3 regions of the Pseudomonas sp. MWU12-2319 genome follow, and region 1 is predicted to be linked to each of the others. Evidence: riboswitches for the same ligand, from Rfam matches in the RefSeq annotation. Region 1 holds a riboswitch; each other region holds the start of a gene.
The links. Region 1 has a riboswitch for cobalamin ahead of cobW (cobalamin biosynthesis protein CobW). Riboswitches for the same ligand answer to the same signal wherever they lie in the genome.

Region 1 (3,270 bases):
TACCCATCACTGGGAGTACGGCTCGCTGAAGTTCTCCAGCGAACGTGATGTCACGGCCTTGCTGCAGTTGCTGTACATGGTGCCGCCGCTGTATCACCTCAACGATCAGGTGATTTCCCGTGACCTGCCGCTGATCAGTGCCTACGACAAGGTGTTCCGGCCCTTGCACGAGCGCCTGTTCAGCCAGGCCATGGACGATTTCCAGGTGTTGTCCGGGGATCGCCTGCTGCAACGCTCGACCTTTGCCGACGGCACGCTGATTACCGTCAACTTCTCCGTCAGGCCCAGCCGCACGCCGGAGGGCCGGCAACTGCCTCCGTTGTCGGCCCATGTAGTGGTGGCCGGCGAGCCGGCGCAACTGATCGAGATCCGCCAGCTCCTCGGTGCCTCCTGAGGCTCAGTCGACGCGGTTCTTCGCCTCGATCCACTGGGACATGTACTGGGTGCTCTTGTGGTGATGGTGGCGCAGCATCGCCCCGGTGAAATTGTTCCGACGGTGGGCCGCCAGATCCTCGCGGCAGGCCTGGATCCGGGCAATCAACGCCGGGCCGTGGACCTGCCGCTCATAACGGGCGGCGAGCAGCACCTGGCCGTTGGCCTGGGCCTGCTGCCACGGCGCACGGTCCTGGTAGAGACGCACGGCCGATTGCGCCAGGGCGACGGCGCTGGTTTCGATGGCGCCGGCCCAGGGCAGCTCACCGTGCATGGCTTCGGCGCCGATGGGGGTGGTGACATTCGGTGTGCCGCAGAGCATGGCGTCGACGATCTTGCCCTTGATACCGGCACCGAAACGCAGCGGTGCCAGACACACCCGTGCCGCCGCCATGACCTGCAAGGCATCCTCGGCCCAGTTCATGATGTGAAAGCCCTGGGCGGGGTTGTGCAGCGCGGTGGCCTTGGGCGGGGTGTAGGCGCCATAGATATGTAACTGGGCGGTGGGCAGTTGCTGGCGGATCAGCGGCCAGATCGTGGTCTTCATCCAGAGCACGGCATCCCAGTTCGGCGCGTGGCGGAAGTTGCCGATGCTGAGAAAGTGCGCGCGCTCATCGAAATCGCGGTAGGCCGCCGTGGGCGTGTCGATCATCAGCGGGCACCAGTGCAGTAGCGCCGCCGGGACCTTGAACTGCTCGATCAGCAACTGCGACTCGACATCGGAAATCATTAGGTTCAGGTCCGAGCGGTAGATGGCGGCGATTTCCCGCTGGGCCTGATCGGTCGCGCTCATCTGTTCGAACATCTGCCGCTGGTCGGGGGCGAACAGGGTGCTGAAGTCATTCAGGTCCTGATCGTCTTTCAGACGTGCCTTGAGCTGTTGCTGGCGGGCATCGCGCAGACTTTGCAGGTCGGCGGTCTCCAGCACCCGCAGGGCCCCGGGACAGTGTTTTTCCACGCGCCAGCCGAACTGCTCTTCCATCATGAAACGGTCGAACAGCACCACGTCGGGTTGCAGGTCGGCGACAAAACTGTCGAAGCTGCTGTTATTGAGCTCGATGCGACATTCCTCGATGCCCAGGCTCGCCAGGTCGGCCTTGTGTTCGCCGATAACGGCCGGGCTGGCGAAGGTGATGCGCCAGCCGACCTCGAGAAAGCTTTCGAGGATCTGCATCATGTGCCCGCCGGCGGCCGACGAGCGCGGTTCCGGCCAGACATAACCGATAACCAGGACCTGGGTGATGTCGGTGGCGTTCATAACAGGATTCCTTGAAACGGGCAGGGCGGGAAAAGGGGCGCAATTAAACCACAGCGGCGCTCGCGATTGACCTGCCCCGGCGCACTGCGTAGCCTTGCAGCTTCGAGGTTCTTCGGCGTTCGGCCGAAGCTAAGAAGGGAACGCGGTATGCCGCGGCTGCCCCCGCAACTGTAAACGGTTCGATAGCCCTGCAATGCCACTGCCTACGGGCGGGAAGGCGCAAGGCCCGGCCGGTTCGCCTGCTTTCGAGAGCAAGCGCGACCGCCAGACCGTAAGCCAGGAGACCTGCCTCGTCACCGTTTCTCACTACAACCGGGCGGGGTGATCCGGTGGCGAACGCATCCGCGCCCAAGGGCCGCGGTTCTCGTCCCGTATGCCCGCCACTTTGCCAAAGGGCATCCGATGAAAACACTGGCCAAGCTTCCCGTCACCATCGTCACCGGCTTTCTCGGCTCGGGCAAGACCACCCTGTTGCGCCATATGCTCGACAACGCCCAGGGCCGCCGCATCGCGGTGATCGTCAACGAGTTCGGCGAACTGGGCATCGACGGCGAGATCCTCAAGCAGTGCTCCATCGGCTGCAGCGAAGAAGAAGCCAATGGCCGTGTCTATGAACTGGCCAACGGCTGCCTCTGCTGCACGGTCCAGGAAGAATTCTTCCCGGTGATGCGCGAACTGGTGGCGCGCCGTGGCGACCTCGATCATATCCTTATCGAAACCTCCGGCCTGGCGCTGCCCAAACCCCTGGTACAAGCCTTCCAGTGGCCGGAAATCCGCAGTGCCTGCACCGTCGACGCGGTGATCACCGTGGTCGACAGCCCGGCCGTGGCCGCCGGCACCTTCGCCGCGTTCCCGGACCAGGTGGATGCCCAGCGCAAGCTCGACCCGAACCTGGACCACGAATCGCCGCTGCACGAGCTGTTCGCCGACCAACTGTCCAGCGCCGACCTGGTGATTCTCAACAAGGCCGACCTGATCAGCCCTGAAGACCTGGCCCGGGTGCGCCTGGAAGTGGCCGAGGAGCTGCCGCCGGCAGTGAAGGTCATCGAAGCCAGCAGCGGTCGCCTGCCCCTGGACGTGCTGCTGGGCCTGGGCGCCGGTTCCGAGGAGCATATCGACGGTCGCCACAGCCACCATGATCACCACCACGACGATGACGATCATGACGACCACGATCATGATGCCTTCGACTCGATCTCCCTCGAACTGCCGCAAGCCGATGAAAGCCTGCTGCTGGACGCCCTGACGCAATTGGTGGTCAAGCACGGTATCCTGCGGGTCAAGGGTTTCGCCGCGATCCCGAACAAGCCGATGCGCCTGCTGATCCAGGGTGTGGGCACTCGTTTCGACAAGCACTTCGACCGTGCCTGGAGCGCGGACGAGCCACGTGTCACCCGCCTGGTGCTGATCGGCCAGGAACTGGATGCCGCGCTGCTCGAATCGACCTTGCGCGCCGCGCTGACTGTCTGACCCATGCATCTGCTCAGGACCCAGCCCGGCGGTTTTGTGTCGGATGACAATATCGCCGACCTGGGGCAAACCCCCGCCGAGCTGGTGATCCTCTGCAGCGGCGATTCAAG
Region 2 (3,270 bases), on a different contig from region 1:
CCTTTGAGCGGGCCTATAACCTGATTCAGCGCGATCCACTGAAGAAGCTGGTTGCCACCTACTTCGGTGGCCTGGAAGAGAACCTCGGCCTGGCGGCCAATCTGCCGGTCGACGGCCTGCACATCGACCTGGTTCGTGCCCCTGAGCAATACCCGACCATCCTCGATCGTCTGCCTGCTTACAAGGTACTGTCGCTGGGCCTGGTCAACGGCCGTAACGTCTGGGGTTGCGACCTGGAAAAAGCCCTGGCGGTCTTGCAACACGCCAATGAGCGCCTGGGCGATCGCCTGTGGGTCGCGCCTTCCTGTTCGTTGCTGCACAGTCCGGTCGACCTGGGCCGTGAAGACAAGCTGGACGCCGAACTGAAGAGCTGGCTGGCCTTTGCCGTGCAGAAGTGTGAAGAAGTTGCGATTCTGGCCCGTGCGATCAACGAACCCGAAGCGGCTCCAGTCCTGCAAGCACTGGCCAGGAGCCGTGCGGTTCAAGCCAGCCGTGCCGCCTCGCCGCGCATCCACAAGCCGGCTGTGCAGGCTCGTGTTGCCGCGATCACCGCCAAGGACAGTCAGCGTCACTCGTTGTTCGCAACCCGTATCGAGAAGCAGCGCGCCGGCCTGAATCTGCCGCTGTTCCCGACCACGACCATCGGTTCGTTTCCGCAAACGGCGGCCATCCGCCTGGCGCGTCAGTCGTTCAAGCAAGGCAAGTTGAGCGAAGCCGAATACACCGAAGCGATGCAGAGCGAGATTCGCCATGCTGTCGCGTTCCAGGAGCGCCTGGGCCTGGACGTGTTGGTGCACGGTGAAGCCGAGCGTAACGACATGGTCGAGTACTTCGCCGAGCAACTCGAGGGTTATGTCTTCAGCCGCTTTGGCTGGGTCCAGAGCTACGGTTCCCGTTGCGTGAAACCCGCGGTGATCTTCGGCGATCTGAGCCGTCCGAAAGCCATGACCGTGGAGTGGATCCGCTACGCCCAAGGCCTTACCGACAAAGTGATGAAGGGCATGCTGACCGGTCCCGTGACCATGCTGATGTGGTCCTTCCCCCGTGAGGACGTGTCCCGTGAAGTGCAGGCTCGTCAACTGGCCCTGGCCATTCGTGACGAAGTGATGGACCTGGAAACCGCTGGCATCAAGATCGTGCAGATCGACGAAGCGGCGTTCCGCGAAGGTCTGCCGCTACGCCGGGCGCAATGGCAGCACTACCTGGACTGGGCCACCGAGGTCTTCCGTCTGTGCGCGTCCGGTGTGCGTGACGAAACCCAGATCCATACCCACATGTGCTACAGCGAGTTCAACGATGTGATCGAGTCCATTGCGGCCATGGATGCCGACGTCATCACCATTGAAACCTCGCGTTCGGACATGGAACTGTTGGAGGCGTTCGAAGCCTTCGCTTACCCGAATGAAATCGGGCCGGGCGTCTACGACATCCACTCGCCACGGGTTCCGGATGCTTCGGAAATGGCCAACCTGCTGCGCAAGGCCGCCCAGCGTATTCCCGCCGAGCGTCTGTGGGTCAACCCGGATTGCGGTCTGAAAACCCGTGGCTGGCCGGAAACCGAGGCTGCCCTGGTGCATATGGTCAGCGCCGCCCGCCAACTGCGTGCAGAACTGGCGTAATGCGCTAAGCCCTGCGCCTGAAGTACCTGCCGGAGTCTGTCAGCGTGCTCCGGCTTTTTTATGGCTGCTGTCAGCCGGAGTGCGTACACTGCCGGGGTTCTATCGCTTTTTCACTAGAGCGTTTTACAACTCGTTCAGAAACAGGAAGCCGGTTGAAATCCGGCGCGGTCGCGCCACTGTATTCGTCTGTTTATCAGGCGTAAGCCAGACCCTGTTTCTCCAATCCGTAATCCGTACTGGGACGCGTCTTCCCTGGAGGTTCATATGGCTTATAACGCTGCTACGCAGACCGATGTTTCCCTGCCCACCATTCCGTTGGGCGAAATCCTTCCCTGGGCCATTTTTGGCGGCCTGCTGTTGATGCTGGCGATTTATTTCGTCGGTGCGGAGCAGGGCGCGACGGCTTTGTTCAAGGGTATGTATGTCCACGAATTCGTGCACGACGGACGCCACCTGCTTGGTTTCCCCTGCCACTGATTCAAGGAACATGACATGACCGGTCAATTATTGATTCGCGGCATGCTGGTGGGCTTGCTCGCCGGCATTCTTGCCTTTGGCTTTGCCAAAGTGTTTGGTGAGCCGCAAATCGACAAGGCGATTGCCTTCGAAGAGCACATGGCGCACATGCACGGTGATGCTCCGGAAGAAGAGGAACTGGTGAGCCGCGAGGTGCAGAGCACGTTCGGTTTGTTCACCGGTGTGGTGGTGTACAGCGTTTCCCTGGGCGGGATCTTCGCCCTGGTGTTTGCCTATTCCCTCGGGCGTGTCGGCAAGATCGGGCCGCGTGGCCTGGCCGCGCTGCTGGCATTGGCGGCCTTCGTCACGTTGATTCTGGTACCCGGGCTGAAATACCCGTCCAATCCGCCGTCAATTGGCGATCCGGAAACCATCGCGCAGCGCACCAAGCTGTTCTTCCTGATGTTGCTGGTGTCGGTGATTGCGGCGGTGATTGCGATCAATGCCGCGCGTAAGCTGATCCCGGCCCTCGGCATCTGGAGCGGCTCGATCCTGGCGGTGGGGTTGTACATTCTGATCATGGCGGTTGCCGGTGCTCTGTTCCCGACCATCAATGAAGTGCCGCAGGCTTTCTCGGCGGTCCTGCTGTGGAAGTTCCGCGTGGCCTCCCTGGGCATCCAGCTGGTGCTCTGGACCACCGTAGGCCTGACGTTTGGCTGGTTGGCCGAGCGCAAGCTGAATCTGCCCGGGTTCTCCACCCGCGCCTGAAGTTGAAGAGCGGTGCCGTGCAAACGGCACTGCTTGAACCCTGTCATCCCTCTGTTCCGCCACTTCCAGAGCCTTGCCAGTCAATGCGCGAGCGGCTTACCGGCGCAACCGACTCGCAACGTCAGCGTTAAAGGCTACGCCAGCAACCGGGCGTACCGATCCAGGTCAATATTGCCTCCGCTCACGATCACACCGACACGTTTACCTTCCAGCGCCTTGCCCATTTCACGTACAGCGGCCAACCCCAAGCATCCGGTCGGCTCCACGACCATCTTCATGCGCTCGGCAAAAAAACGCATACCCTCGATCAACTGGGCATCCGTGACAGTCAGGATGTCATCAACGTCGCGGCGAATGATTGGGAATGTATAGTGCCCCAGATGCTGAGTCTGGGCTCCGTCTGCCAAGGTGTCCGGTGTGTCGATAT
Region 3 (3,270 bases), on a different contig from region 1:
TGCGCGGTGGATATCTGCAGGTCGCAGCGTCCGCTGCGGTCACCGTCTTCGATCTGCTTCTTGGTCGGAAAATGCTCCAGGCTGACCATTTCCGCGGCCCAGGCGGCTACCGACAGCAACCCCAGGTTGGCCCGTTCATTGAACCAGTAGGGCGCCTGACCGTCACCGAGGAGTTGATTGTAGCGATCAATGCATTCAGGCCAGCGTTCCAGGGCGGGACGCAGGAATTCCAGTTTCGGATTGTTGATGATCAGGCCTTGCATGGGACTACCCTTTATTTATTGTTGGTCGGGTTGTGGCTATTTGATATCACCTTGGTCAACGTAGCACAAATTCTGGCGCCGGTTTTTTGATCTTGGTCGGGGTTTGGAGGAGCGCTCGGCTTTGAGCTGGCTGTCGCACCCAGTGACACATCAGCTATGCAGATAAAGAAATCTATCTGTAGTCTTTGGGAGTCGTTATCTATTGCGTTATGCGCTTTAAGTCCAAGCGAAATGAGTAGAGTCCCCAAGTTCAATAGCCTCAAGTACGAGGTTTTTCGATTCCAGGCGAGGCGTCTTGCTTATCAGATGTTCGCCAGTGACCCTGAGTGCATCGCTGCCGGTATCGACACCCGTCAGGTTCGGTTTGAGCCGATCGATCACTGCGCGATAGCGGCGACGGAGCATTGGGGCGCGCGTGCAACTCTCTATCCATGGGAAGAAGTGAGAAAGTGGAAACGGACCGATCTGAAAGGGTTTGACCTGGCATTGTGGTTCGGTCCTGAGTTGTGCGGTTTATGCTATGCGACGCCAAGGAAGAGTAGGATTTGTATAAAAATCATTCTCTTGGAGGGGCGGGGCGACAAAACGCATCCTCTGAAAGGTCTGGTTGCATCCTTGTCCCTGTCTGCCGTTGATTTCTATGCTCGCATGCTCAAATGCAAGGAAATTGAGGCGCAAGACCCGGCAAAGGGAGCTATCGCCTTGTACAAGGAGTTGGGGTTTGATTTTGGCGATGACGGTCGCCTTGTGATTTCTGTAGCGGGTCATTAAGATCTCTTTAATTGTCAAGACACAGAGGTGTCTATGAAAACGACTAAAAACGCTGCGAAAGCGGCCATGATTGCCAAATTCACCACTGAAGCCATGTCGTTGGCTGCTGTGGGTTTTTCTGAAAATCAGCGTCGTTTTCTCAAGGTCGGTTTGAACCGTGGCAAGGAACTCGAGCCTGCTGGTGTGCTCGCGGGGGCTCGCTCCTGACATTGGCTCCAACTACCGACTTTGGCAAAAGGCTTCCTCCCAAATTGTCTACAAACGCCCCGCCTGGCCCGGGGCGTTTGCTTTTCTGACACCGGCTTTATTTGACGCTCCACCCCCAACCCTCTAACCTTCGCCGATTGTTTCAGGTGCTCTGTGGCGAACCGCCGACAGGGTGAAACAGGGAAGCCGGTGAGCCCTTCGACAGGCGCGATTCCGGCGCTGCCCCCGCAACGGTAAATGAGTCAAGACCGCGCCTTGAGCCACTGTGTCCTGCGACATGGGAAGGCGCGCGGTCCCGCGAATACGCAGCTCATGAGCCCGGAGACCGGCCTGATCCATCCCACAGCGTCACGGCGGGCGATGCTGGACGGCCCCGGCCGCGTTTTTTCCTGCCCCCCGTTTGCCTTATCCAGCCCCAACGGAGAGCTGCCATGAACGAATCCCCCGATCGCGACGAACGTCACCTGGCGCGCATGCTGCGCAAAAAGGCCGTTATCGACGAGCGTATCGCCAGTGCCCCGAACGAATGCGGCCTGCTGCTGGTACTGACCGGCAACGGCAAGGGCAAGAGCAGCTCGGCCTTCGGCATGCTCGCCCGGGCCATGGGCCATGGCATGCAGTGCGGCGTGGTGCAATTTATCAAGGGACGCAACAGCACCGGCGAAGAGCTGTTCTTCCGGCGCTTCCCCGAGCAGGTGCGCTTCCATGTGATGGGCGAGGGCTTTACCTGGGAGACCCAGGATCGCCAGCGCGATATCGCCGCCGCCGAAGCCGCCTGGACAGTCTCCCAGGAAATGCTCCGTGATCCGAGCATCGGCCTGGTGGTGCTCGATGAGCTGAATATCGCCCTCAAGCACGGTTATCTGGACCTCGACCAGGTGTTGACCGACCTGCAAGCCCGTCCGCCGATGCAGCACGTGCTGGTCACCGGCCGCGGCGCCAAGCCGGAAATGATCGAGCTGGCCGACACCGTGACCGAAATGGGCCTGCTCAAGCATGCGTTCCAGGCCGGGATCAAGGCCCAGAAGGGCATCGAACTATGAGGCAAACGCGTCATTGCCCGGCGGTGCTGATCGCCGCGCCGGCTTCCGGCCAGGGCAAGACCACGGTGACGGCGGCCCTGGCGCGCCTGCACCGCAATCAGGGGCGCAAGGTCCGGGTGTTCAAGTGCGGCCCGGATTTTCTCGACCCGATGATTCATGAGCGCGCCAGCGGTGCGCCGGTCTATCAGCTGGATTTGTGGATGGTCGGCGCCGAGGAAAGCCGCCGGCTGCTCTGGGAAGCGGCGGGCGAGGCCGACCTGATCCTGATCGAGGGTGTCATGGGGCTGTTCGACGGCACGCCGTCGAGCGCCGATCTGGCCCGACATTTCGGTGTGCCGGTGCTCGGAGTCATCGACGGTACGGCCATGGCCCAGACCTTCGGCGCCCTGGCCCTGGGGCTGGCGCGTTACCAGCCGGACCTGCCGTTCGCCGGGGTGCTGGCCAATCGCGTCGGCACCCTGCGTCACGCGCAGTTGCTCGAAGGCAGCCTGACCGAAGGCCTGCGCTGGTACGGCGCGCTCTCCCGGGAAACCGGGATCGAGCTGCCGAGCCGCCATCTCGGCCTGGTGCAGGCCAGTGAATTGAATGACCTGGACAGGCGCCTGGACGCGGCCGCCGAGGCCCTGGCTGGCAGTTGCGAGGTCGCATTGCCGCCGCCGGTGGCCTTCGAGGCGCCCGATCCGCTAGCCGCCGAGCCGCTGCTGGCCGGTGTGCGCATCGCCGTCGCCCACGACGAGGCCTTTGCCTTCATCTATGGCGCCAACCTGGACCTGCTGCGGGCCATGGGCGCCGAGTTGCGGTTTTTCTCGCCGATCCACGATCAGGTCTTGCCCGAGGCGGACAGCCTTTACCTGCCCGGTGGTTATCCGGAGCTGCATCACCTGGCCCTGGCGCAGAATGCCCCGATGCTGGCGGCGATCCGTGCCCACCACCAGGCCGGAAAGCCCTTGCTCGCCGAGTGTGGCGGGATGCTCTATCTGCTCGAT

Region 2: it holds a riboswitch for cobalamin, as region 1 does, so the genes downstream of both, M5C01_RS04980 (CbtB domain-containing protein) here and cobW (cobalamin biosynthesis protein CobW) in region 1, are expected to answer to the same signal.
Region 3: it holds a riboswitch for cobalamin, as region 1 does, so the genes downstream of both, cobO (cob(I)yrinic acid a,c-diamide adenosyltransferase) here and cobW (cobalamin biosynthesis protein CobW) in region 1, are expected to answer to the same signal.

What each region holds. Positions count from the first base shown of each region.
Region 1 is NZ_JALJES010000010.1:98,678-101,947, forward strand. Features, by position in the region: gene M5C01_RS17510 (glycoside hydrolase) at 1-394, shown strand, start outside; gene M5C01_RS17515 (glycosyltransferase family 4 protein) at 398-1,690, opposite strand; cobalamin riboswitch at 1,779-1,998, shown strand; gene cobW (cobalamin biosynthesis protein CobW) at 2,093-3,160, shown strand; gene cobN (cobaltochelatase subunit CobN) at 3,164-3,270, shown strand, end outside.
Region 2 is NZ_JALJES010000002.1:495,891-499,160, forward strand. Features, by position in the region: gene metE (5-methyltetrahydropteroyltriglutamate--homocysteine S-methyltransferase) at 1-1,619, shown strand, start outside; cobalamin riboswitch at 1,717-1,850, shown strand; gene M5C01_RS04980 (CbtB domain-containing protein) at 1,884-2,096, shown strand; gene M5C01_RS04985 (CbtA family protein) at 2,112-2,843, shown strand; gene M5C01_RS04990 (threo-3-hydroxy-L-aspartate ammonia-lyase) at 2,978-3,270, opposite strand, start outside.
Region 3 is NZ_JALJES010000019.1:58,792-62,061, forward strand. Features, by position in the region: gene M5C01_RS26405 (hypothetical protein) at 1-263, opposite strand, end outside; gene M5C01_RS26410 (N-acetyltransferase) at 570-1,034, shown strand; gene M5C01_RS26415 (hypothetical protein) at 1,068-1,241, shown strand; cobalamin riboswitch at 1,369-1,590, shown strand; gene cobO (cob(I)yrinic acid a,c-diamide adenosyltransferase) at 1,673-2,284, shown strand; gene M5C01_RS26425 (cobyrinate a,c-diamide synthase) at 2,281-3,270, shown strand, end outside.